2 regions of the Klebsiella sp. PK01 genome follow, and region 1 is predicted to be linked to the other one. Evidence: predicted binding sites of a transcription regulator. Region 1 holds the regulator's gene; the other holds the start of a gene.

Evidence for each region. Region 1 encodes CRP, which controls carbon source genes, mostly activating them, when cyclic AMP is high. Its sites were predicted from a motif close to ATGTGANNNNNNTCACAT; they were not measured.
Region 2: the regulator CRP is predicted to act here: its motif matches at 2,854-2,871, upstream of AC22LX_RS19090 (YjcB family protein).

What each region holds. Positions count from the first base shown of each region.
Region 1 covers NZ_JBYEZM010000005.1:468,209-485,276, forward strand. The annotation lists gene argD (bifunctional acetylornithine/succinyldiaminopimelate transaminase) at 1-137, shown strand, start outside; gene AC22LX_RS18475 (YccS/YhfK family putative transporter) at 127-2,205, opposite strand; gene crp (cAMP-activated global transcriptional regulator CRP) at 2,256-2,888, opposite strand; gene AC22LX_RS18485 (OsmC family protein) at 3,193-3,597, shown strand; gene AC22LX_RS18490 (phosphoribulokinase) at 3,660-4,529, opposite strand; gene AC22LX_RS18495 (YheU family protein) at 4,602-4,820, opposite strand; gene AC22LX_RS18500 (hydrolase) at 4,817-5,839, opposite strand; gene AC22LX_RS18505 (ABC transporter ATP-binding protein) at 6,049-7,953, opposite strand; gene kefG (glutathione-regulated potassium-efflux system ancillary protein KefG) at 8,127-8,690, shown strand; gene kefB (glutathione-regulated potassium-efflux system protein KefB) at 8,677-10,482, shown strand; gene AC22LX_RS18520 (YheV family putative zinc ribbon protein) at 10,496-10,696, shown strand; gene slyD (peptidylprolyl isomerase) at 10,791-11,381, shown strand; gene AC22LX_RS18530 (protein SlyX) at 11,440-11,658, opposite strand; gene fkpA (FKBP-type peptidyl-prolyl cis-trans isomerase) at 11,880-12,698, shown strand; gene AC22LX_RS18540 (helix-turn-helix transcriptional regulator) at 12,865-13,587, shown strand; gene tusD (sulfurtransferase complex subunit TusD) at 13,587-13,973, shown strand; gene tusC (sulfurtransferase complex subunit TusC) at 13,973-14,332, shown strand; gene tusB (sulfurtransferase complex subunit TusB) at 14,340-14,627, shown strand; gene rpsL (30S ribosomal protein S12) at 14,752-15,126, shown strand; gene rpsG (30S ribosomal protein S7) at 15,222-15,692, shown strand; gene fusA (elongation factor G) at 15,789-17,068, shown strand, end outside.
Region 2 covers NZ_JBYEZM010000006.1:55,273-60,034, forward strand. The annotation lists gene AC22LX_RS19080 (MltF family protein) at 1-1,568, opposite strand, end outside; gene iraM (anti-adapter protein IraM) at 2,018-2,377, shown strand; gene AC22LX_RS19090 (YjcB family protein) at 2,442-2,723, opposite strand; gene AC22LX_RS19095 (EAL domain-containing protein) at 3,273-4,762, shown strand, end outside.

The sequences.
Region 1 (17,068 bases):
CGGAGGCCGGGGTGATGGTGTTAAACGCCGGGCCGGACGTAATGCGCTTTGTGCCGTCGCTGGTGATTGATGATAGCGATATCGCCGAAGGGATGGCGCGCTTCGCGCAGGCGGTTAAAAACGTACTTAGCGCTTAGTCGTGCGTAGCCAGATGCCGTGATGCGGACGCTGACGCCATGCCACCGACGAAATGGTGTGCATGGTGTTCAGATGGCCGAGGATCCGCTGCAAATGCTGCTCAAGGGTGCTGAGCGGCCCACGCAACACTTCCCCGTCCTGGGATTCCATAATATTCACATCGCCCGCGCTGCCCGGCCCGTCTGAATCCAGACGCTGCTGACAGCGCTGCAGGGCAATTTCACACGATTCCAGATACCGCTGCGCCAGGTCAGGCGTTAGCATCGTATGCTCGCGCGCCAGCGTGGTCATGGCGTTGATATGCTCAACGATAAACTGGCTATGGGTTACCCACAGCTTCATATCTTCCAGATAGTGCGAGTTAAAGCCCGGTTCCTGCATCGCCTGGTTAAGCGAGTTATACAGGGCGTTGTGCGCCTGGTTGACGCGCATACGCTGGTAGGCCAACGCCGGGGCCTGCGGATCGGCGCTAAGGATCAGCCGAATAGCCTCCTGATCGGCCTCCAGGGCATCGTGGGCGTTTTTACGTAGCAGGCCGCTCTGCCATTGCGGCCATAGCCAGACCATCCCGCCAAAGGCGATCAGACAGCCAATGATGGTATCGATAAAGCGGGCGACGATGAACTGCTCGCCGTTAAGCGTTAGCAACTGCAGGGTATATACCGCGGTGACGGTAAAGCCCACCATCGCCCAGCCGTAGTGTTTACGGATGATGAGATAGCTCAGCAGCGTGATGAACAACATACCGCTTAACGTGTAGCTCTCCGGTACGTGGAAATGTAGGGTCAGCCAGGCGATCACCAGGCCCGCCAGGGTGCCTGCCGCCCGGTGGACAATCCGCACGCGGGTGGCGCCGTAACCGTTTTGCGTCACGAACAGCACGGTCATCAGGATCCAGTACGGCTTCGGCAGATGTAGGGCGCTGCCCATCAGGCTGGCGATGCTCAACATTACGCTGATGCGCGCGGCGTTGCGCAGCGCCGGGGATTTCAATGACAGGTAGTTCTTCAGCGCCGGTAGTAGCGGTAGGCGCCGTTCTTTATCCGCCATCAGGTTACGTGCGTACAGCGGGCGCTGGGTGCGCAGCACGCGGGCGATACGACTGAAGTGCCAGGCGCAGAACTGGCCTACCGGGTTATCGGGATGCTGATAAGCGATTTTTTCCAGCGCGCCGATTTGCTTATCCATCTGGAAGCGACGCGGGTAGCGGTGGTAGAGAATATCATCCGCCAGCACCCGCAGACGCGCGGCGACGGTCTGCGCGTTCCAGCGGATAACCGCTTCCGCATGGCTGCGCTCCACCAGTTTTTGTACCTCTTCCGGCTGGTGCAGGCTCACTGAAATATGTTCCTGCAGATCCAGCCCAACCTGGAACGCGCGCAGCAGGCGCTTATGATCGCTACGCTGGTTGGCGGCTAACATATGCATCTGCTGGTAGCATTGGGTAATTAAATCGACCACCTTCTGCTGGCGGGTAAGCAGCGGCGGCAGGGAGGTCGTCGGGTCAGTGTGCTGCGTCAGGAGGCTATATTTGGCCTCGCAATAATTAGCCAGTTCGCGGTAAAGCAGGCTTAACGACTCGCGCAGCGGCTGCTCCCGCCAGAGCCAAAACCAGAACCAGTTAAAGAGTCCGTACCACAAGGTTCCCAGCGCATAGATAAGCAGCGGCTCCCAGATGGGCATATTGCCGGCCAGGCTTAAGGTAAAAATGGCGGCGATAAGCGATGCCGGCAACAGGCGAGCGTGCAGCGAACTGATTTCCGCCGTCACGCCGAGAATCAGCGCCAGCGCGCTGAGGATAAGCGGCAACGGGATGTCCCGCGCCAGAAGCAATTGCACAATCAGGCTGCTGCCGGCAAACAGGCAGCCGCCAACGATCAGGCGTTTGAAAAAGCGTTTATGCGGGGTGTCGAGACCGGCGATATTGCAACAGGCGGGAACTAACGAGAACAGCAACCCTTGCTGCAGATGGCCGAGCAGAAGCCCGATGGCCACAGGTAGACACAGCACCAGCGTTTGCCGCAGTGCGTAGTTGACTTCCGGGTGGTAAATCAGCCTGCGCCACATGGGAGAAACAAAAACGGCGTACTGCGCGGAGCAATACGCCGTTTAGCGACTTAACGGGTACCGTAGACGACGATAGTTTTACCGTGTGCGGAGATCAGATTTTGATCTTCCAGCATCTTCAGAATACGGCCAACCGTCTCACGAGAACAGCCGACGATCTGGCCAATTTCCTGGCGGGTGATTTTGATCTGCATCCCGTCCGGGTGGGTCATGGCATCAGGCTGTTTCGCCAGATTCAGTAAGGTCTGAGCGATACGGCCCGTCACGTCGAGGAAAGCAAGGTTACCGACTTTCTCGGAAGTGACCTGCAGACGACGCGCCATCTGCGAAGAGAGGCGCATCAGGATGTCCGGGTTCACCTGGATTAACTGACGGAATTTTTTGTAAGAGATCTCGGCCACTTCACATGCGGTTTTCGCACGTACCCAGGCACTACGTTCCTGACCTTCTTCAAACAGGCCTAATTCACCGATGAAATCGCCCTGGTTGAGGTAAGAGAGGATCATCTCTTTACCTTCTTCATCCTTGATGAGTACAGCCACGGAGCCTTTTACGATGTAGTAAAGCGTTTCCGCTTTCTCACCCTGGTGAATCAGCGTGCTCTTTGATGGGTACTTATGAATGTGGCAATGAGACAAGAACCATTCAAGGGTAGGGTCTGTTTGCGGTTTGCCAAGCACCATGCGCGGTTATCCTCTGTTATAAGCTATCTCCGGACGCCGACACTACACGGCATCCGGGCATGCAATCGTATTTTTCCCTATGCCTGGGAAGCTGGCTGCTCAATTTATGCAGCCTGTAATGTGAACTCCTCAGCATACATGCGGTACATCAATGTATTACTGTAGCATCCAGACTGTTTTAGCATAGCTTTCACCGCATGTCTCCTGGTGTCTCGCTTCAGCATGACCCAGGTCGCCTTCCGTTGCGAGATTTGTTATGTGCGCGTAATCTGTCAGGAAAATTGCAACAGCGGAGTTAAATTTTATGCAAGCGCGTGTGAAATGGGTGGAAGGTCTAACCTTCATCGGTGAGTCGGCCTCCGGCCACCAGATTTTAATGGATGGCAACTCCGGGGACAAAGCGCCCAGCCCGATGGAAATGGTGCTGATGGCGGCGGGCGGCTGTAGCGCAATTGACGTGGTGTCTATCCTGCAAAAAGGGCGTCAAAACGTCACCAACTGCGAAGTGAAGCTGACCTCTGAACGCCGTGAAGAGGCGCCGCGCCTGTTCACCCATATCAATCTGCACTTTATCGTCACCGGTAAAGAGCTGAAGGATGCGGCGGTGTCCCGTGCGGTGGATTTATCCGCGGAGAAGTACTGCTCGGTGGCGCTGATGCTGGAAAAGGCCGTCAACATCACCCACTCTTACGAAGTGATCGAAGCCTGAGACGAATTGACGTAGCGGGACACTAACCCCGGCAGCACGGCGACCGGGGTTTTATTTTGCCCTTAACTAATGGTTTTGCCTTCCATCAAGCGCTCGACCAGCGGCGCCATAATGAGCTCCATCGCCAGCCCCATCTTACCGCCTGGCACCACCAGGGTGTTCATATGCGAGATAAACGACCCCTGTAGCATCGCCAACAGCCAGGGGTAATCAATCCCCTGCAAATTGCGAAAGTGAATCACCACGAAGCTTTCGTCGAGCGATGGAATGCCTTTGGCGGCAAACGGATTCGAGGTATCGACCGTCGGCACACGCTGGAAGTTGATATGGGTGCGTGAGAACTGCGGGGTGATGAAATTGATATAGTCTTCCATCGAACGCACCACCGAGTCCATCACCGCTTCGCGCGAATGGCCGCGTTCGCTGGTATCGCGAATGAGCTTCTGGATCCATTCAAGGTTGACGATCGGCACCACGCCGACCAGCAGGTCGACATGTTTCGCCACGTCATGCTGCGGCGTCACCACGCCGCCGTGCAGCCCTTCATAAAACAACACGTCGGTCGGTTCAGGCAGCGGTTGCCATGGGGTAAAGGTGCCGGGAACCTGATTCCAGGGAACCGCTTCATCGTAGGTATGGAGGTATTTGCGCGACTGGCCCTTGCCGAATTCGCCGTACTCTAAAAAGGTGCGTTCAAGCAGGCTGAAGTCATTGGCTTCCGGGCCAAAGTAGCTGATGTGTTTGCCCTGATCGCGCGCCTTGCGGATCGCCATGTCCATTTCCGGGCGAGTATAGCGATGGAAGCTATCCCCTTCGACCTCCGCGGCATGCAGGTTCAGTTGCGAGAAAATTTTGCGAAACGCGAGGCTGGTGGTGGTGGTGCCCGCGCCGCTGGAGCCCGTGACTGCGATCACTGGATGTTTGGCAGACATAACAACTCCCTGATTAAGTGATGGTGTGTCGCCGTATCGCGCCAGGCACTCGCGGTTAGAGGGGCATGGCGCTTAGCCGTTAAACATCTTGCGGGGCATGATGTTGACCGTCTCGTGCAGTTCTGACCACACCAGCACGGCCTCCCCGGTTTTAAGCTGCTGTTTTACATCGGCGACTTTATCGGCAAGCGAACGTTCATGTTCACCATAATCGGTGCCTTCGCGCAACACAAAGCTTTCAATCAGATTATCCAGCGTTTCGGGATCGAGATCCTGCCAGGGAATAATCATGCTTGTCCTCCCAGCCAGCGGGTTAACCAATCCGGAATACGTTGCTCCAGCCACATTTGCGGTTTTCGCAGCGTACCGCCGACAAAGCCAACGTGGCCGCCCTGTTCCGTGAGCTGATATTCGACGTTAGCCGGCAGTTGTTCCTGCGGCGGAATTGAATGATGGTCCATAAACGGATCGTCTTTCGCGTGAATGATCAGCGTCGGCTTGGTGATATCGCTTAAGCGCGGCATCGCGCTGCACTGTCGGTAATAGTCTAGCGCATCGGCGAAACCGTGGATTTTGGCGGTGATCATGTCGTCGAATTCGCGGATGCGGCGCATGCTTTTAAGCTGGCGAAGATCGACCGGCAGCGAGCCTGGATAGGCTTTCAGCTTGCGCGCGGCGTTGGCTTTCAGCAGGTTGAGCAGGTAACGCTGATAGACGCGCGAAAATCCTTTGTCCATATGGTAGCTGCAGGCTTCCAGCATAAAGGGCGCCGAGACAATGACGGCTGCATCGAGCGGAATATTGTCGCCTTCTTTCGCCAGCAGACAGCCCAGCATGTTGCCGCCAAGCGAATAGCCTACCGCCGCCGTCGGCGCGGCGCCGAACTCGCGCTGCAGCCAGTGCAGGAACCAGGTACCGTCTTCCGTTTCGCCAGAGTGATAAATACGACTGTTGCGATTCGGCTCGCCGCTGCAACCGCGAAAATGCATCACCACCCCGAGCCAGCCGCGCTGCATGGCGGCGTGAATCAAACCGTGGGCGTAAGGGCTGTGCAGGCTGCCTTCCAGACCGTGAAAGACCACCAGTCGCGGTTTGTGGCGCGCGCCGGCGGGGTCTTCGCTCCAGGCCAGATCGACGAAATCGCCATCCGGCAGCTCAAGGCGTTGCCAGTGCGGCGTAAATCGGAGCTTGCGGCGGATGATCCGCGGCAGCATGGTTTGCAGATGACGATTGCCCACGCCGCGCATCGGATGGAATTCACGCGAGTCGTTATCGGGGGGCGTCACTGCTGTCGGGGTTATTTCAACCATAGTACCAGGATTATTAAGAAACTTTTAGAACACTATACCGCGCATAAAAGTGGGCGGTTAGCCAATATGTGGTCTTGCGGGTAATCGGTATAGATTACATGAAAATGACTCAAGAGAATGGCTGAGCGATGAATTTCGGAAAGTCTCCCGGGATGCCTAAGCAGAAAGTCCCGACGATGAATTTTCTCTCACCGCCGGGCGGTTACTCATTAACTTTCCTGCAGCATCCGCTCCAGCTGTTCCTGCGCGTCGAGCCACGCCATCTCACACTCTTCGAGCCCTGATTTGGCGCTCGCCTGCTGCTGCAGGCATGCGGTTAATTCCGCTTTGCGCGAGGCGTCATACAACTCGCTGTCGCCCAGTTTCTCTTCCGCCTGCGCCAGCTGCGCGTTGAGTTTATCCATCTCTTTTTCCAGACGGGCAATCTCTTTACGCAGCGGTTGCGTTTGCGTACGCAGTTCGGCTTCGCGGCGTTTTTGATCCTTACGCGCCTGCGCGCTGTTGCCGTTATCCTTTGGCGCTTCAGAAGTCTGGTTTTCCTGCTTCTGCGAATCGCTCAGCCACTGCTGATAATCTTCCAGATCGCCATCAAAAGGTTCGACTTTACCGTCGTGCACGAGATACAGATCGTCAGTGGTGGAGCGGATCAGGTGGCGATCGTGCGAGACCACGACCAGCGCCCCTTCGAAGTCGATCAGCGCTTCGGTCAAGGCCTGGCGCATATCAAGATCAAGGTGGTTGGTCGGTTCATCGAGCAGCAGCAGGTTAGGGCGCTGCCAGACGATTAACGCCAGCACCAGACGCGCTTTTTCGCCGCCGGAGAAACGGCGGGTCTCTTCGCTGACTTTATCCCCCTGGAATCCAAAGCCGCCGAGGTAGTCGCGCAATTTTTGTTCCAGCTCCTGCGGCGCCAGGCGGGCCAGATGCTGTATCGGCGACTCATCGGCGCGCAGGAATTCGAGCTGATGCTGGGCGAAGTAACCGAGCTTAATGCCCTTAGCCAGGCCAATTTCACCGGACAGCGGCTGTAGTTCGCCGGCCAGCAGCTTAATCAGCGTTGATTTACCGGCGCCGTTGCGCCCCAGCAGACCGATACGCGAACCGGGTACCAGATTCAGCTTGATGGAGTCGAGAATAATTCGTTCGCCGTAGCCGGCGCTGACTTTCTCCATCTTGAGTAACGGGTTCGGTAGACTTTCCGGCGCGCGGAAGCTGAAGTGGAACGGGTTATCGACGTGCGCCGGGGCGATAAGCTCCATACGCTCAAGCATTTTGATACGGCTCTGCGCCTGCTTCGCTTTGGTGGCTTTGGCGCGGAAACGGTCGATGTAGCTCTGCAAGTGGGCTACGCGCTGCTGCTGGCTTTCATACATGGCCTGCTGCTGCGACAGACGGGTCGCGCGCTGGATTTCAAACGAGCTGTAGTTACCGGTGTATTCGAACATCGTTTGCTGTTCGATATGAATAATTTTATCGACGATCGGATCGAGGAAATCACGATCGTGGGAAATCAGGATCAGCGTACCGTTATAGCCCTTTAGCCACTTTTCCAGCCAGATCACCGCATCAAGATCGAGGTGGTTGGTCGGTTCGTCGAGCAGCAGCAGATCGGAACGGCAGATCAGCGCCTGCGCGAGGTTTAAGCGCATACGCCAGCCGCCGGAGAAATCACTGACCGGCCGATCGAGCTGTTCGTTACTGAATCCAAGGCCGTGCAGCAGGCTGGCGGCGCGGGAACGAATCGTCCAGGCGTCAATCGCATCCAGCTTACCGTGGACGGTGGCGATGGCATGGCCGTCGTCGCGCTCATTGGCCTGCTGTAAATCGGCTTCCAGCTTGCGGAACTCGCGATCGCCATCAATAACATAATCAATAGCCGGCTGCGGCAGGGCCGGCGTTTCCTGATTAACCCACGCCAGCTGCCAGTTGCTCGGGAAGGTCATGGAGCCGCCGTCGGCGCTTATCTCGTTTTTCAAAAGCGAAAGCAACGTAGATTTACCGCAGCCGTTTTTACCTACCAGACCGACCTTCTGGCCAGGATTGATGGTGGCGGTGGCGTTGTCCAGCAGGACGCGTACGCCGCGACGAATTTGTAACGAGGAGAAAACAATCATAAGGCGCCGTATGTTCAGACTATGTTAATTTGTCTTTATGATAATGTAGTGTGGAAGCGAAACGCTCCATTGGGCCGCAATGGTAGCCCAAAATGAAGACGATAGACAAAGTCATTCTGGTTGCGTCGAGACGCAGCCGCTTCGCAAGCCGCCAGATGACGTTCGGGAGGGGAATGATGTCTCAGACAGCGAAAGTGTTGCTGCTGTATGCCCACCCAGAATCTCAGGATTCCGTGGCCAACCGGGTGTTGCTTGAACCGGCTTTACAGTTGCCGAATGTCACCGTGCACGATCTTTATGCGCACTATCCAGATTTTTTTATTGATATCGCCCATGAGCAGGATCTCCTGCGTCAGCATCAGGTGATTGTGTTCCAACATCCGCTGTATACGTGGAGCTGCCCGGCATTGTTGAAAGAGTGGCTGGACCGGGTGCTGAGCCGCGGCTTCGCCAGCGGCGCGGGAGGAAATCAACTGGCGGGAAAGTACTGGCGTAGCGTGATCACCACCGGCGAGCCGGAGAGCGCTTACCGCCGCGATGCTAACCGCTATCCGATGAACGATATTCTGCGCCCTTTTGAGTTAACGGCCGGCATGTGCCGCATGCACTGGCTGAGTCCGATTATTGTCTACTGGGCGCGCCGACAGCGGCCGGAAGATTTGCAAAGCCACGCCCGCGCGTACCGCGATTGGCTCGCGAATCCTGTTGCAACAGGAGGCGCCAATGGCGGGAGCTGATTTGCTATTAGCAGGGGTACTGTTTTTGTTTGCCGCCGTGGTGGCGGTTCCGCTGGCGGCCCGGCTGGGTATTGGCGCCGTACTCGGTTACCTGCTGGCCGGGATTGCGATTGGCCCGTGGGGGCTCGGGTTTATTAGCGATGTGGATGAAATTCTTCACTTTTCCGAGCTGGGCGTCGTGTTTCTCATGTTTATCATCGGCCTTGAGCTCAACCCCGCCAAACTGTGGCAACTGCGCAACTCAATATTCGGGGTCGGCGCGGCGCAGGTGTTGTTTAGCGCGGCGATCCTCGGCGGATTGCTGGTGGTCACCGGGTTTTCGTGGCAGGCGGCCGTAGTGGGCGGTATTGGTCTGGCGATGTCCTCTACCGCGATGGCGCTGCAGCTGATGCGCGAGAAAGGAATGAGCCGTAACGAATCCGGCCAGCTGGGTTTTTCAGTTCTGTTATTTCAGGATTTAGCGGTGATCCCGGCGCTGGCGCTGGTCCCGCTGCTCGCCGGACACGGCGACGATAACTTCAACTGGATGTCGGTAGGGATGAAGGTGCTGGCATTCGCCGGCATGCTGATTGGCGGCCGTTTTCTGCTGCGCCCGGTATTCCGCTTTATCGCTGGTTCCGGCGTGCGTGAGGTCTTCACCGCCGCCACGCTGCTGCTGGTGCTGGGTTCCGCGCTGTTTATGGACGCCCTGGGGCTGTCGATGGCGCTGGGGACGTTTATCGCCGGCGTGCTGCTGGCGGAAAGCGAATATCGCCACGAGCTGGAAATCGCTATTGAGCCGTTTAAAGGCCTGCTGCTGGGGCTGTTTTTTATCTCCGTCGGTATGGCGCTGAATCTTGGCGTGCTATATACCCATCTGTTGTGGGTCGCGCTGAGCGTCGCCGCGCTGGTGGCGGTTAAAGCGTTGGTGCTTTATGTATTGGCCCGGCTATATGGTTTGCGCAGCTCCGAGCGCACGCAGTTCGCCGGCGTATTGAGCCAGGGCGGCGAGTTCGCCTTTGTTCTCTTTTCCATGCCGGCTTCGCAGAAGCTGTTCCATAACGATCAAATGGCGCTGCTGCTGGTTACCGTAACCTTATCGATGATGACCACGCCGCTCCTGATGAAGGTCATTGATAAAGTGTTGTCACGACGGCTTAACCCGGCGGAGGATACCGATGAGGCGCCGTGGGTCGAGGATGATAAGCCACAGGTGATTATCGTCGGCTTCGGGCGTTTTGGTCAGGTGATTGGGCGCCTGCTGATGGCCAATAAAATGCGTATTACCGTGCTTGAACGCGATATCAGCGCGGTCAACCTGATGCGCAAATATGGCTACAAAGTCTATTTCGGCGATGCGACGCAGCTTGAGCTGCTGCGCTCGGCGGGGGCGGAAGAGGCGCAGTCTATCGTGATTACCTGCAACGAGCCGGAAGATACCATGAAGCTGGTGGAGATGTGCCAACAGCATTTTCCCCACCTGCATATTCTGGCGCGAGCGCGGGGGCGCGTAGAGGCGCATGAGCTATTACAGGCCGGCGTGACGCAGTTCTCGCGTGAAACCTTCTCCAGCGCCCTGGAATTGGGGCGCAAGGCGCTGGTGACTCTGGGAATGCATCCGCATCAGGCGCAGCGCGCGCAGTTACACTTTCGACGCCTCGATATGCGAATGCTTCGCGAGTTAATGCCGGTGCATACTGATACCGTACAGATATCCCGCGTGCGGGAAGCCCGGCGCGAGCTGGAAGAGATTTTTGAGCGTGAGATGCAGAAAGAAAGCCGGCAGCTGGACGGCTGGGACGAGTTTGAATAAAAGGTAGAGCAAAATGGCGGTACGTAAACGTTTTATTGCCGGCGCAAAATGTCCGGCGTGCCAGGCACAGGATTCACTGGCGATGTGGCGCGAGAATAATGTCGATATTGTTGAGTGTGTTAAGTGCGGACATCAGATGCGCGAGGCCGATAAAGAGGTCCGCGAACACGTTCGCAAAGAAGAGCAAGTGATCGGCATTTTTCATCCGGACTAGCGTTATCTGTCGGCTTTTTTTAAGCTAGAGGGTACACGGCTGCAGAATTCCGCTACAATCTGCGCCACTATTCTTCCCATGCTCAGGAGATATCATGAAAGTAGCAAAAGACCTGGTGGTCAGCCTGGCCTATCAGGTACGTACAGAAGACGGTGTGTTGGTTGATGAGTCTCCGGTGAGTGCGCCGCTGGACTACCTGCATGGTCACGGTTCCCTGATTTCCGGCCTGGAAAACGCATTAAACGGCCACGAAGTGGGCGACAAATTTGATGTCGAAGTCGGCGCGAATGACGCGTACGGCCAGTATGACGAAAACCTGGTTCAGCGCGTTCCTAAAGACGTCTTCATGGGCGTTGACGAACTGCAGGTTGGCATGCGCTTCCTGGCTGAAACCGACCAGGGTCCGGTACCGGTAGAAATCACCGAAGTCGGCGACGATTTCGTGGTGGTTGACGGCAACCACATGCTGGCTGGCCAGAATCTGAAGTTCAACGTAGAAGTTGTCGCCCTGCGCGAAGCCACTGCAGAAGAGCTGGAGCACGGTCACGTACACGGCGCTCATGGCCACGATCACGATCATGACCACGGTCATGACGGTTGCTGCGGCGGCCACGGCCACGATCATGGTCACGACCATGAACACGGCAAAGGTGGTTGCGGTAACGGCGGTTGCGGTTGCCACTAATGGCGTCGCGTTCGCGCGAATAGCCAAAAAAAGCGGGGAGACCCGCTTTTTTTACGTCTCAATAATGCGGAGGCGGTGTCTCTTCAGACTGTGACGCGATGTGCGACGGCTGCGTCGCTTTCAGTTTTTCGATCATCAAGCGCATATGTTCGCGCATTTTGGCCATTTCTATTTCATGCGCCGTGACGGTTTTGTTGAGGTCCTCGATGGTGATCTCCTGAAACGCCAGTCGGCTTTCCAGTTCCGCCAGACGCGTCTCCATTGTGCTATCGTTCATAGGTCGCCTCTTCTGTCTTGTTTGCGGGCGGATTCTACTCAAGTTTCCGCGTTAACGCAGCATCGTAACGTCAGAGAGGAAACTAATTCATACAAAAATAGTCTGAAATGAGGCGATATTCAGGTAGGTCCGTATGTAGATTTGTTCTGCAACGTTCTATAGTACGTTTTTTGCTTTTTATGATAACCCTGGGGTGAGATGCCCCGGCCCTGGAGAAATGGATGAAATCACTGTTTAAAGTAACGCTGCTGGCGACCACGATGGCCGTTGCCCTGAATGCACCGCTGACCTTTGCTGCCGATACCGCAGCAAAAGCCGCACCGGCGGCGGACAGCAAATCGGCATTTAAAAATGACGATCAAAAATCCGCTTATGCGCTGGGTGCATCCCTCGGCCGTTACATGGAAAACTCCCTGAAAGAACAAGAGAAGCTGGGTATCAAACTGGATAAAGACCAGCTGATCGCCGGCGTGCAGGATGCGTTTGCCGATAAGAGCAAACTGTCCGACAAAGAAATTGAAACCACTCTGCAGTCCTTTGAGACCCGCGTGAAAACCGCCGCTCAGCAGAAGATGGAAAAAGATGCGACCGAGAACGATGCCAAAGGCAAAGCGTTCCGTGACGCCTTCGCTAAAGAGAAGGACGTGAAAACTTCTAAATCCGGCCTGATGTATAAAGTCGAGAAAGCCGGTACCGGCGATGCGCCGAAAGACAGCGATACCGTCGTGGTGAACTACAAAGGTACGCTGATCGATGGTAAAGAGTTCGACAACTCTTACACCCGCGGCGAGCCGCTCTCTTTCCGTCTTGATGGCGTTATCCCGGGCTGGACCGAAGGCCTGAAAAACATCAAAAAAGGCGGCAAAATCAAGCTGGTCATCCCACCGGATCTGGCTTACGGCAAAACTGGCGTTCCGGGTATCCCGGCTAACTCTACGCTGGTATTCGATGTAGAACTGCTGGACATCAAACCGGCTCCGAAGGCTGATGCTAAGCCAGAAGCCGCTGCCGAAGCACCGGCTGCAGACGCTAAGAAGTAATCTGCCATAAGCCGCCGCCTTCAGGGGCGGCGGCTTTTTTATTGGCAGCAGATATAATTAAAACTGGAAAATTCCTCAGGCGCTGTATTACTTTAGATAGCTTAATAATGATGATGAGCCTGCCCTGACGATAACGACAGGCTCCTGAAAAGGAGTGCTTTTTTACATGTCCAGGTCGCTTTTAACCAACGAAACCAGCGAGCTTGACCTGCTGGATCAACGTCCTTTCGACCAGACCGACTTCGATATCCTAAAATCCTATGAAGCGGTGGTGGACGGGTTAGCGATGCTCATTGGCTCCCACTGTGAAATCGTGCTGCACTCACTGCAGGATTTAAAATGCTCCGCTATTCGTATCGCTAACGGTGAACACACCGGCCGCCAAATTGGCTCGCCGATTACCGATCTGGCGTTACGTATGCTGCACGATATGACGGGAGCGGATAGCAGCGTATCGAAGTGCTATTTTACCCGCGCGAAAAGCGGCGTGCTGATGAAATCGGTGACTATCGCCATACGTAACCGCGAACATCGGGTGATTGGTCTGCTTTGTATCAACATGAACCTCGATGTCCCGTTCTCGCAGATTATGAGCACTTTCATTCCGCCGGAAACGCCGGAAGTCAACTCGCAGGTCAACTTCGCCTCGTCGGTAGATGACCTGGTCGCACAAACGCTGGAGTTCACCATTGAAGAGGTGAATGCCGATCGCAACGTGTCGAATAACGCGAAAAACCGCCAAATCGTGTTGAATCTTTACGAGAAAGGCATCTTCGATATCAAAGATGCGATTAACCAGGTAGCCGATCGCCTGAATATCTCTAAACACACGGTGTACCTCTACATCCGCCAGTTTAAAAGCGGTGATTTCCAGGGACTCGATAAGTAATGCGTTTTGCCATCACGGTAACCGGGCCTGCCTACGGTACTCAGCAGGCCAGTAGCGCGTGGCAGTTTGCGCAGGCGGTTATTAACGCAGGGCATGAACTGGCCTGCGTGTTTTTCTATCGCGAAGGAGTCTACAACGCCAATCAGCTGACGGCCCCTGCCAGCGATGAGGTAGACCTGGTGCGTCACTGGCAGCGCCTGCATGATGAACATGCCGTTGCGCTGCACATTTGCGTGGCAGCCGCGCTACGCCGCGGCGTGACCGATGAATGCGAAGCGCAGCAGCTTGGTTTGCCGGCGCAGAATCTGCAGCCGGGATTCACCTTAAGCGGACTAGGCGCGCTGGCTGAAGCGTCGTTAACCTGCGATAGAATGGTGCAGTTCTGATGAAACGCGTGGCCTTCGTATTTTCTTCCGCGCCGCACGGCAGCGCAGCCGGCAGGGAAGGGCTGGACGCCTTACTGGCGACCTCGGCGCTTACCGATGATCTCGGCGTCTTCTTTGTCGGCGACGGCGTGTTTCAGATTATCCCTGGCCAGCAGCCGGGAAAAATCCTCGCCCGTGATTATATCGCCACCTTCAAGCTGTTATCGCTGTATGACATCGAACAGTGTTGGCTATGCGCGGCGTCTGCCCGCGAACGCGGTCTGGCCGCCGATACGCCGTGGGTGGTGGATGCAGAAAGCCTCGAGCCAGAAGCGCTGCGCGCCCGGCTTGACGAGTTCAACGTGATTCTACGATTCTGAGGCCCAGATGCTCCATACTCTAAGCGTCTCTCCCTGGCACGCCGATATCGATGCGATGCTGCGTCTGGTGAAGCCAGGTGACGATCTGCTGCTGCTCTCCGATGGCGTGGTCGCGGCGATTGACGGCGGCCGTTTCCTTGAAATCCTGCAATCCGCCCCCATAACCCTACATGCTCTGCAAGACGATATCGAAGCCCGCGGGCTGGCTGGTCAAATTGCGGACAGTGTCGTCAGGGTTGACTATACTGATTTCGTCAGTCTTACGGTCAAACATGAAGGTCAGTTGGCCTGGTAATGGCGGGATCGTTGTATATTTCTTGACACCTTTTCGGCACCGCCCTAAAATTCTGCGTCCTCATATTATATGAGGCGATTTATTACGTGTTTACGAAGCAAAAGCTAAAACCAGGAGCTATTTAATGGCAACAGTTAACCAGCTGGTACGCAAACCACGCGCGCGCAAAGTTGCAAAGAGCAACGTGCCGGCGCTGGAAGCCTGCCCGCAGAAACGTGGCGTATGTACTCGCGTATATACCACCACTCCTAAGAAACCGAACTCCGCACTGCGTAAAGTTTGCCGTGTGCGTCTGACTAACGGTTTCGAAGTCACCTCCTACATCGGTGGTGAAGGTCACAACCTGCAGGAGCACTCCGTGATCCTGATCCGTGGCGGTCGTGTTAAAGACCTTCCGGGTGTTCGTTACCACACCGTTCGTGGTGCGCTTGACTGCTCCGGCGTTAAAGACCGTAAGCAGGCTCGCTCCAAGTACGGCGTGAAGCGTCCTAAGGCTTAATGGTTCTCCGTTAAGTAAGGCCAAACGTTTTATATTAATGTCAAACTAAACTCTTTGAGTTTTGGACAATCCTGAATTAACAACGGAGTATTTCCATGCCACGTCGTCGCGTCATTGGTCAGCGTAAAATTCTGCCGGATCCGAAGTTCGGATCAGAACTGCTGGCTAAATTTGTAAATATCCTGATGGTAGATGGTAAAAAATCTACTGCAGAAACTATCGTATACAGCGCGCTGGAGACCCTGGCTCAGCGCTCTGGTAAAACTGAACTGGAAGCCTTCGAAGTTGCGCTCGAAAACGTGCGCCCGACTGTCGAAGTTAAGTCCCGCCGCGTAGGTGGTTCTACTTATCAGGTTCCAGTTGAAGTACGTCCGGTTCGTCGTAATGCCCTGGCAATGCGTTGGATCGTTGAAGCTGCTCGTAAACGCGGTGATAAATCCATGGCTCTGCGCCTGGCGAACGAACTCACTGACGCTGCAGACAACAAAGGTACTGCAGTTAAGAAACGTGAAGACGTTCACCGTATGGCCGAAGCCAACAAGGCGTTCGCACACTACCGTTGGTAATCCCTTCGGAGTCATAGTCACCAGGCGGGCGTTTCAGATGAGTCGCCCGCTCTGGATAACTTAACTGAACGCCTAAAGAAATAAACGAGGAATCAAATGGCTCGTACAACACCCATCGCACGCTACCGTAACATCGGTATCAGTGCGCACATCGACGCCGGTAAAACCACTACTACCGAACGTATTCTGTTCTACACCGGTGTAAACCACAAAATCGGTGAAGTTCATGACGGCGCCGCTACCATGGACTGGATGGAGCAGGAGCAGGAACGTGGTATCACCATCACTTCCGCTGCGACTACTGCATTCTGGTCTGGTATGGCTAAACAGTATGAACCGCACCGTGTAAACATCATCGACACCCCGGGGCACGTTGACTTCACTATCGAAGTAGAACGTTCCATGCGTGTTCTTGATGGTGCGGTAATGGTTTACTGCGCAGTTGGTGGTGTTCAGCCGCAGTCTGAAACCGTATGGCGTCAGGCAAACAAATATAAAGTTCCGCGCATTGCGTTCGTTAACAAAATGGACCGCATGGGTGCGAACTTCCTGAAAGTTGTTGGTCAGATCAAAACCCGTCTGGGCGCGAACCCGGTTCCGCTGCAGTTGGCAATTGGTGCTGAAGAAGGTTTCACCGGTGTTGTTGACTTGGTGAAAATGAAAGCCATCAACTGGAACGATGCAGACCAGGGCGTTACCTTCGAATACGAAGATATCCCGGCTGACATGCAGGACCTGGCTGACGAATGGCACCAGAACCTGATCGAGTCCGCTGCGGAAGCTTCCGAAGAGCTGATGGAAAAATACCTGGGTGGTGAAGAACTGACTGAAGAAGAGATCAAAAAAGCTCTGCGTCAGCGCGTTCTGAACAACGAAATCATCCTGGTAACCTGCGGTTCTGCGTTCAAGAACAAAGGTGTTCAGGCGATGCTGGATGCGGTAATTGATTACCTGCCATCCCCGGTTGATGTTCCGGCAATCAACGGCATCCTGGACGACGGTAAAGATACCCCGGCTGAGCGTCACGCAAGCGACGACGAGCCGTTCTCTGCACTGGCGTTCAAAATCGCTACCGACCCGTTTGTTGGTAACCTGACCTTCTTCCGTGTGTACTCCGGTGTGGTTAACTCTGGTGATACCGTACTGAACTCCGTGAAAGCTGCACGTGAGCGTTTCGGTCGTATCGTTCAGATGCACGCTAACAAACGTGAAGAGATCAAAGAAGTTCGCGCGGGCGATATCGCTGCCGCTATCGGTCTGAAAGACGTAACCACTGGTGACACCCTGTGTGACCCGGATGCGCCGATCATTCTGGAGCGTATGGAATTCCCTGAGCCGGTAATCTCCATCGCCGTTGAGCCGAAAACCAAAGCTGA
Region 2 (4,762 bases), on a different contig from region 1:
GTCGGAATTTGAGGCGTTGTGGGCGTAGCCGCGTCGGGCTGCGGCTTGCCCGTTCCTGGCTCGGGTAGCGGCGCGGCAGTCGCTTTTTGTTTACGGGCGATATCATCCAATATCAGCCGATAGGCAATATAGTATTTATAGATATTGCTGACGTAGGTTACCGTCTCAGCGCCGATTTTTTCCGCGGCGAGATTCTCAACGTTGCCAAACCAGATGTTCGGATCAAAACCGCGTTTTTGGGTTTCCGTACGTAGACGCGCGATGCGCGCCGGGCCCGCATTGTAGGACGCGAACGAAAATAGCGCTTTATTCAGCGGCGTCATTGGCTGATCGCCATAGTAATGATCAATCATCCAGCGCATATACTTCACGCCGGCATGAATGTTGGGATCGATTTTCTTAATATCGCCAACTTTCAGCTCCTTGCCGGTGGCGGGCATGACCTGCATTACGCCGATTGCGCCGACGTGACTACGTACCGATTGATTGAGCCGCGACTCCTGATATCCCTGGGCTGCCATCAGCAGCCAGTCGACATCATAGCGTTCGCCATATTTTCTAAAGATGTCTACCATCTGCAAAAACTTAGCTCGTTCTCTGTTGGCTGCGGCATTTTTAACGTAGGTCGCGCTTTTCAGGTAGCGCAGCAGAATCGTGTTTCCCAGGGTGCTGCCTTGACGATTATTCTTCACGAAGGTATTCAGCACCGCGAGAAGCTGTGGGTTATCTTTGCGGACCGCCCAGGCGATGCTACCGCCATCTCGTAACACAACGTCTTCATGCACCTGAATTTTGGGAAACACCTGTTTCCAGAAAATCGCTTTATGGCGATCCACCACGATCAGAGGAATCAGGCCAGCATTAAGCATTTCGAGAAGATCCTCATCTTCGAGCGCCTCCGGCGCCTCCTGCAGAATGACCGGCGGCAGCGACGCTTTGGCAAAGCGGGCGTTAAGCGCCTGCAAACTTTCGTAATAGCTGGAGGAGCGTCGAACAAACACGGTTTTACCGGAAAGCTGCTCCAGGCTTTTCACGTTGGGCGATGATGGCCCAGAAACTAATAGCTCTTTGACATCGCTATAGAGCGGGGTGGTAAAGGCGACCTGCTCCTGACGCGATGAAGTAATGGTGAGATTGGCGGCGGCGATATCCCCCTTACCTTCATTCAACGCCTTGAACAGGTTATCCCGCGTCACCGGGATGAAAACGATCCGCACTTTGAGGTGTTTCTGCTTCAGCTTCTTCTCTTTTGCCAGTCTGCTATTGAGATCTTTTTCTAAAGCGATGAAAAGATCGTGGGTGGCGCCGCGCTGGGTCCCCTTATCGATAAAAAAGAAGGTCTTGCTGTAGGTCGTTAATACCCGGATCGCCCGCCGGTTGATCATATCGGGAAGATCGCCTTTTTGCGGCTGCATGATGTGATCCATATTGATGGCCAGCTCCGCTTTGTCCTTTTGCGCCGGCGGCGATTTATCCGTCGAAGCCGCTGAAGCGGAGAAGGCAAACACGATGGCCAGAAGGCAGCCGGAAACCATCGCCAGACGACGTTGAAAACCGAAGATGTTCATGATGCGGCACTCTGCAGGGAGATGGTTATATTTTAGTCAATGCAAACGCGCCCCTGTGCCTTTTTCTACTTACCTCTCCCGGGTTCAGCGCGACGTAGGTGGTATTGTCCTGATTGCGAGAATACAAAAGAAAGTGACGCTTCTCCTACCATAGAATATTTTCGCTTTGCGATCGCTAATTGCTTATCCCATCCAGGTGAATATCAAAATGATATTTTTGTCTGCTATTTAAAATATATTGTAAGGTTATTTATAACCTTTGCATGGTTATGTTTTTTTAGTATTAATACATAATTCGTAGAATGCCCGGATTAGCTTACTTCAAGAGTGGTATGGCCGATGTGTGTCAGGGTTGGTCTATATCACACTATTAATAACCTGCCTTGCAGATAACGGCCTGGAGTGCTATCACTAAATTCTCTCTCAGATTTTACTTACAAGGATGGAAGATGAAATGGACGATTCTTAACACCCTTATCTGCCCGCATACTGGCGTTGCCTTTTCGTCAATATCTGGGCTACGGTTTCTCAAGTTTATTATCTGGTATGAGGCTGAGCTTTTATTAATTCCCGGCGAAACCATGAAACTTTATTCATCTAAAGTTTTAATTAATGATCGATATCATTCATTAAAAATTTATAACATCACGCGTTACGACGATAAACAGTGGGAAACCTTAAGAGAGCGGCCAACCTGCCCGTACAATTTCGAGGTCGCGGAGCAGGAATCTTGTCTTTATCAATCGTATTGTGCGGTTAAGCGCTGCCCAAACGAGCGTCTACGACCGATGTTATGCGAACAATATTAGCAGGGGCCGGGAAGAGCATCGCTGTTGCTGAAAATAAAAAAGCTTCCCGCAGGAAGCTTTTTTATCAGGTCATCATCATTGGCCATTCTGGCGGCGTCTGGCTCATGACTTCAACCATGACATCTTTAATGTTGCCCCAGATTTTAGCAACATCCACCATGGTGATGCCTAACAAGCCGGTAGCAAACCAACAGGCGGCAGCCAGACCCAGGCAGCTACAAATAATCGCTAAGCCGGCATAGTCGCTTTTACGTAATTGAATATTCAACGAACTGGCCAGGAACATCAATACCGCGCTCACCAGGGGCCAGCGCAAAAGTACGACACTGGTAGTAATGGAAGCCATTAACTTATCCTATCTCTCAAAGAAAGTCGGGAGCCTTAGACAACCTGGCGCGATTATCAATAATGAGACGCTCTGGCTATCGGCGGGCACTTCAGGGAGTGATGAAACGACGATTTTGTTTCATCAACTTGTGTGAACTATATCACATTTGCTGATTTATTCGCCAGACAAAAAATGACCTTTTTTGACATTTTAAACCACGTTATTAATAGGGTTAATGGCGGCGGAATGCGCGCCAGCATGTCTGGTGTCTGTTTTTCGACACCGTTAAGGACTGGACCTGGACTGCCGATAATTGTTCAACGGGTTTTGTTACTTATTACGAGTAATTGTACGGAGAAACCGAATTAGTAAGTGGCTAGTGTCTTAATTATTACGAGAATGTTTCTCGATCCATCTATAAGTAAGTATGATTCATCATTATTAGGTGTGAGGTTTTTACATAAACGTGTTCGTTGCTGAAATTCGCTGTTTTTTATAACAGTCGGTAATGCCTGGTTTTTGTCCTTATACCGTGATTGAGGCGTATCGCATGGATAAAAAGCGGAAATGAGTCGTAACGCGCCGCATAAGGCGTTAAGAATATTCTTCATCATACTGGTGGTTGTGCTGCCGGTGGTGTTGGCGTTGTGGTTTGCGCAAATCAGAGCCCGGGAAGAAATCTCAGATAGACTGCAATCGTTTTCGCAGCTGGCGCTGCAAAAAACGGAAATGGTCATTCATGAATCCGAGCAGGCGCGCGAAAAAGCCATGCACTTTACCGGGGCAATGTGTTCCCCGCAGCATCAGCAGTACATGTTAAATATCGTGCGCGGGCTACTGTATGTTGATGACCTGATTTATGCGAGCGGTAACACTTTCCTCTGTTCCACCGCGGTCCATCCCGAAGAGGGCTGGAGAATAGCTGCCGCGAATTATACTCGAAAGCCCGACGTCTCCATTTACTACTATCGTGATACGCCGTTTTATCCCGGCTATGATATGAATTATATGCAGCGCGGGCATTATGCCGTGGTGGTTAACCCTCTCTCTTATAGTTCGGTTATTTCCAGCGATAAAGATTTAGCTTACGGCGTCTTCGACACCAAAACGAACATGTTTTTCTCCGTGAGTAAAAACGTTGATGCCAGGGAATTACATCGTCTTATTCGCCACGAAGACGCTTTTTTCAACCAGGATGGCCGGGTTTATACCGTCGCCCATTCGTCGATTCGACCGATTGCGGTCATCATGTCCACCTCGCGCGCCAGCTATTATGCCAGCCTCTACGACCAGATTACCTTGACCCTGCCGTTAGGCATTATTTGCAGCATTTTGATTCTGATGGTCTGGTCGCGAAGCCGTCAGCAGTATCATTCACCGCGCAATAAACTGCAGCGAGCGTTAAGCCACCGACAACTGTGCCTGCATTACCAACCTATTATCGACATCAAGAATAACCGCTGCGTCGGCGCCGAGGCGCTGTTACGCTGGCCGGGGTTTGACGGTCCGGTGATGAGCCCGGCGGAGTTTATTCCGTTGGCGGAAAACTCAGGCATGATTGCTCAGGTGACGGATTATGTGGTCGACGAGTTGTTCAACGATCTTGGCGAATATCTGGCCAGACATCCACAGCTCTATATCGCGATTAATCTTTCGGCATCGGACTTCCACTCCGCGCGATTAATTGCGCAGATCACTGAGAAGGCCCGCAGCTATGCGGTTTGCGTGAAGCAAATTAAAATTGAAGTCACCGAAAGAGGATTTATCGATGTGCCGAAAACCACACCGGTGATTCAGGCGTTCCGCGAAGCGGGCTACGAAATAGCCATTGATGATTTCGGTACCGGTTATTCCAACCTGCATAACCTCTATTCGCTCAATGTCGATATTCTGAAGATTGATAAATCCTTTATCGATACGCTGACCACCAACAGTACCAGCCATCTGATTGCCGAGCATATCATTGATATGGCGCGTAGCCTGCGTTTAAAAACCATCGCCGAAGGGGTAGAAACGCTGGATCAGGTGGATTGGTTGCTTAAGCGCGGCGTGCAGTT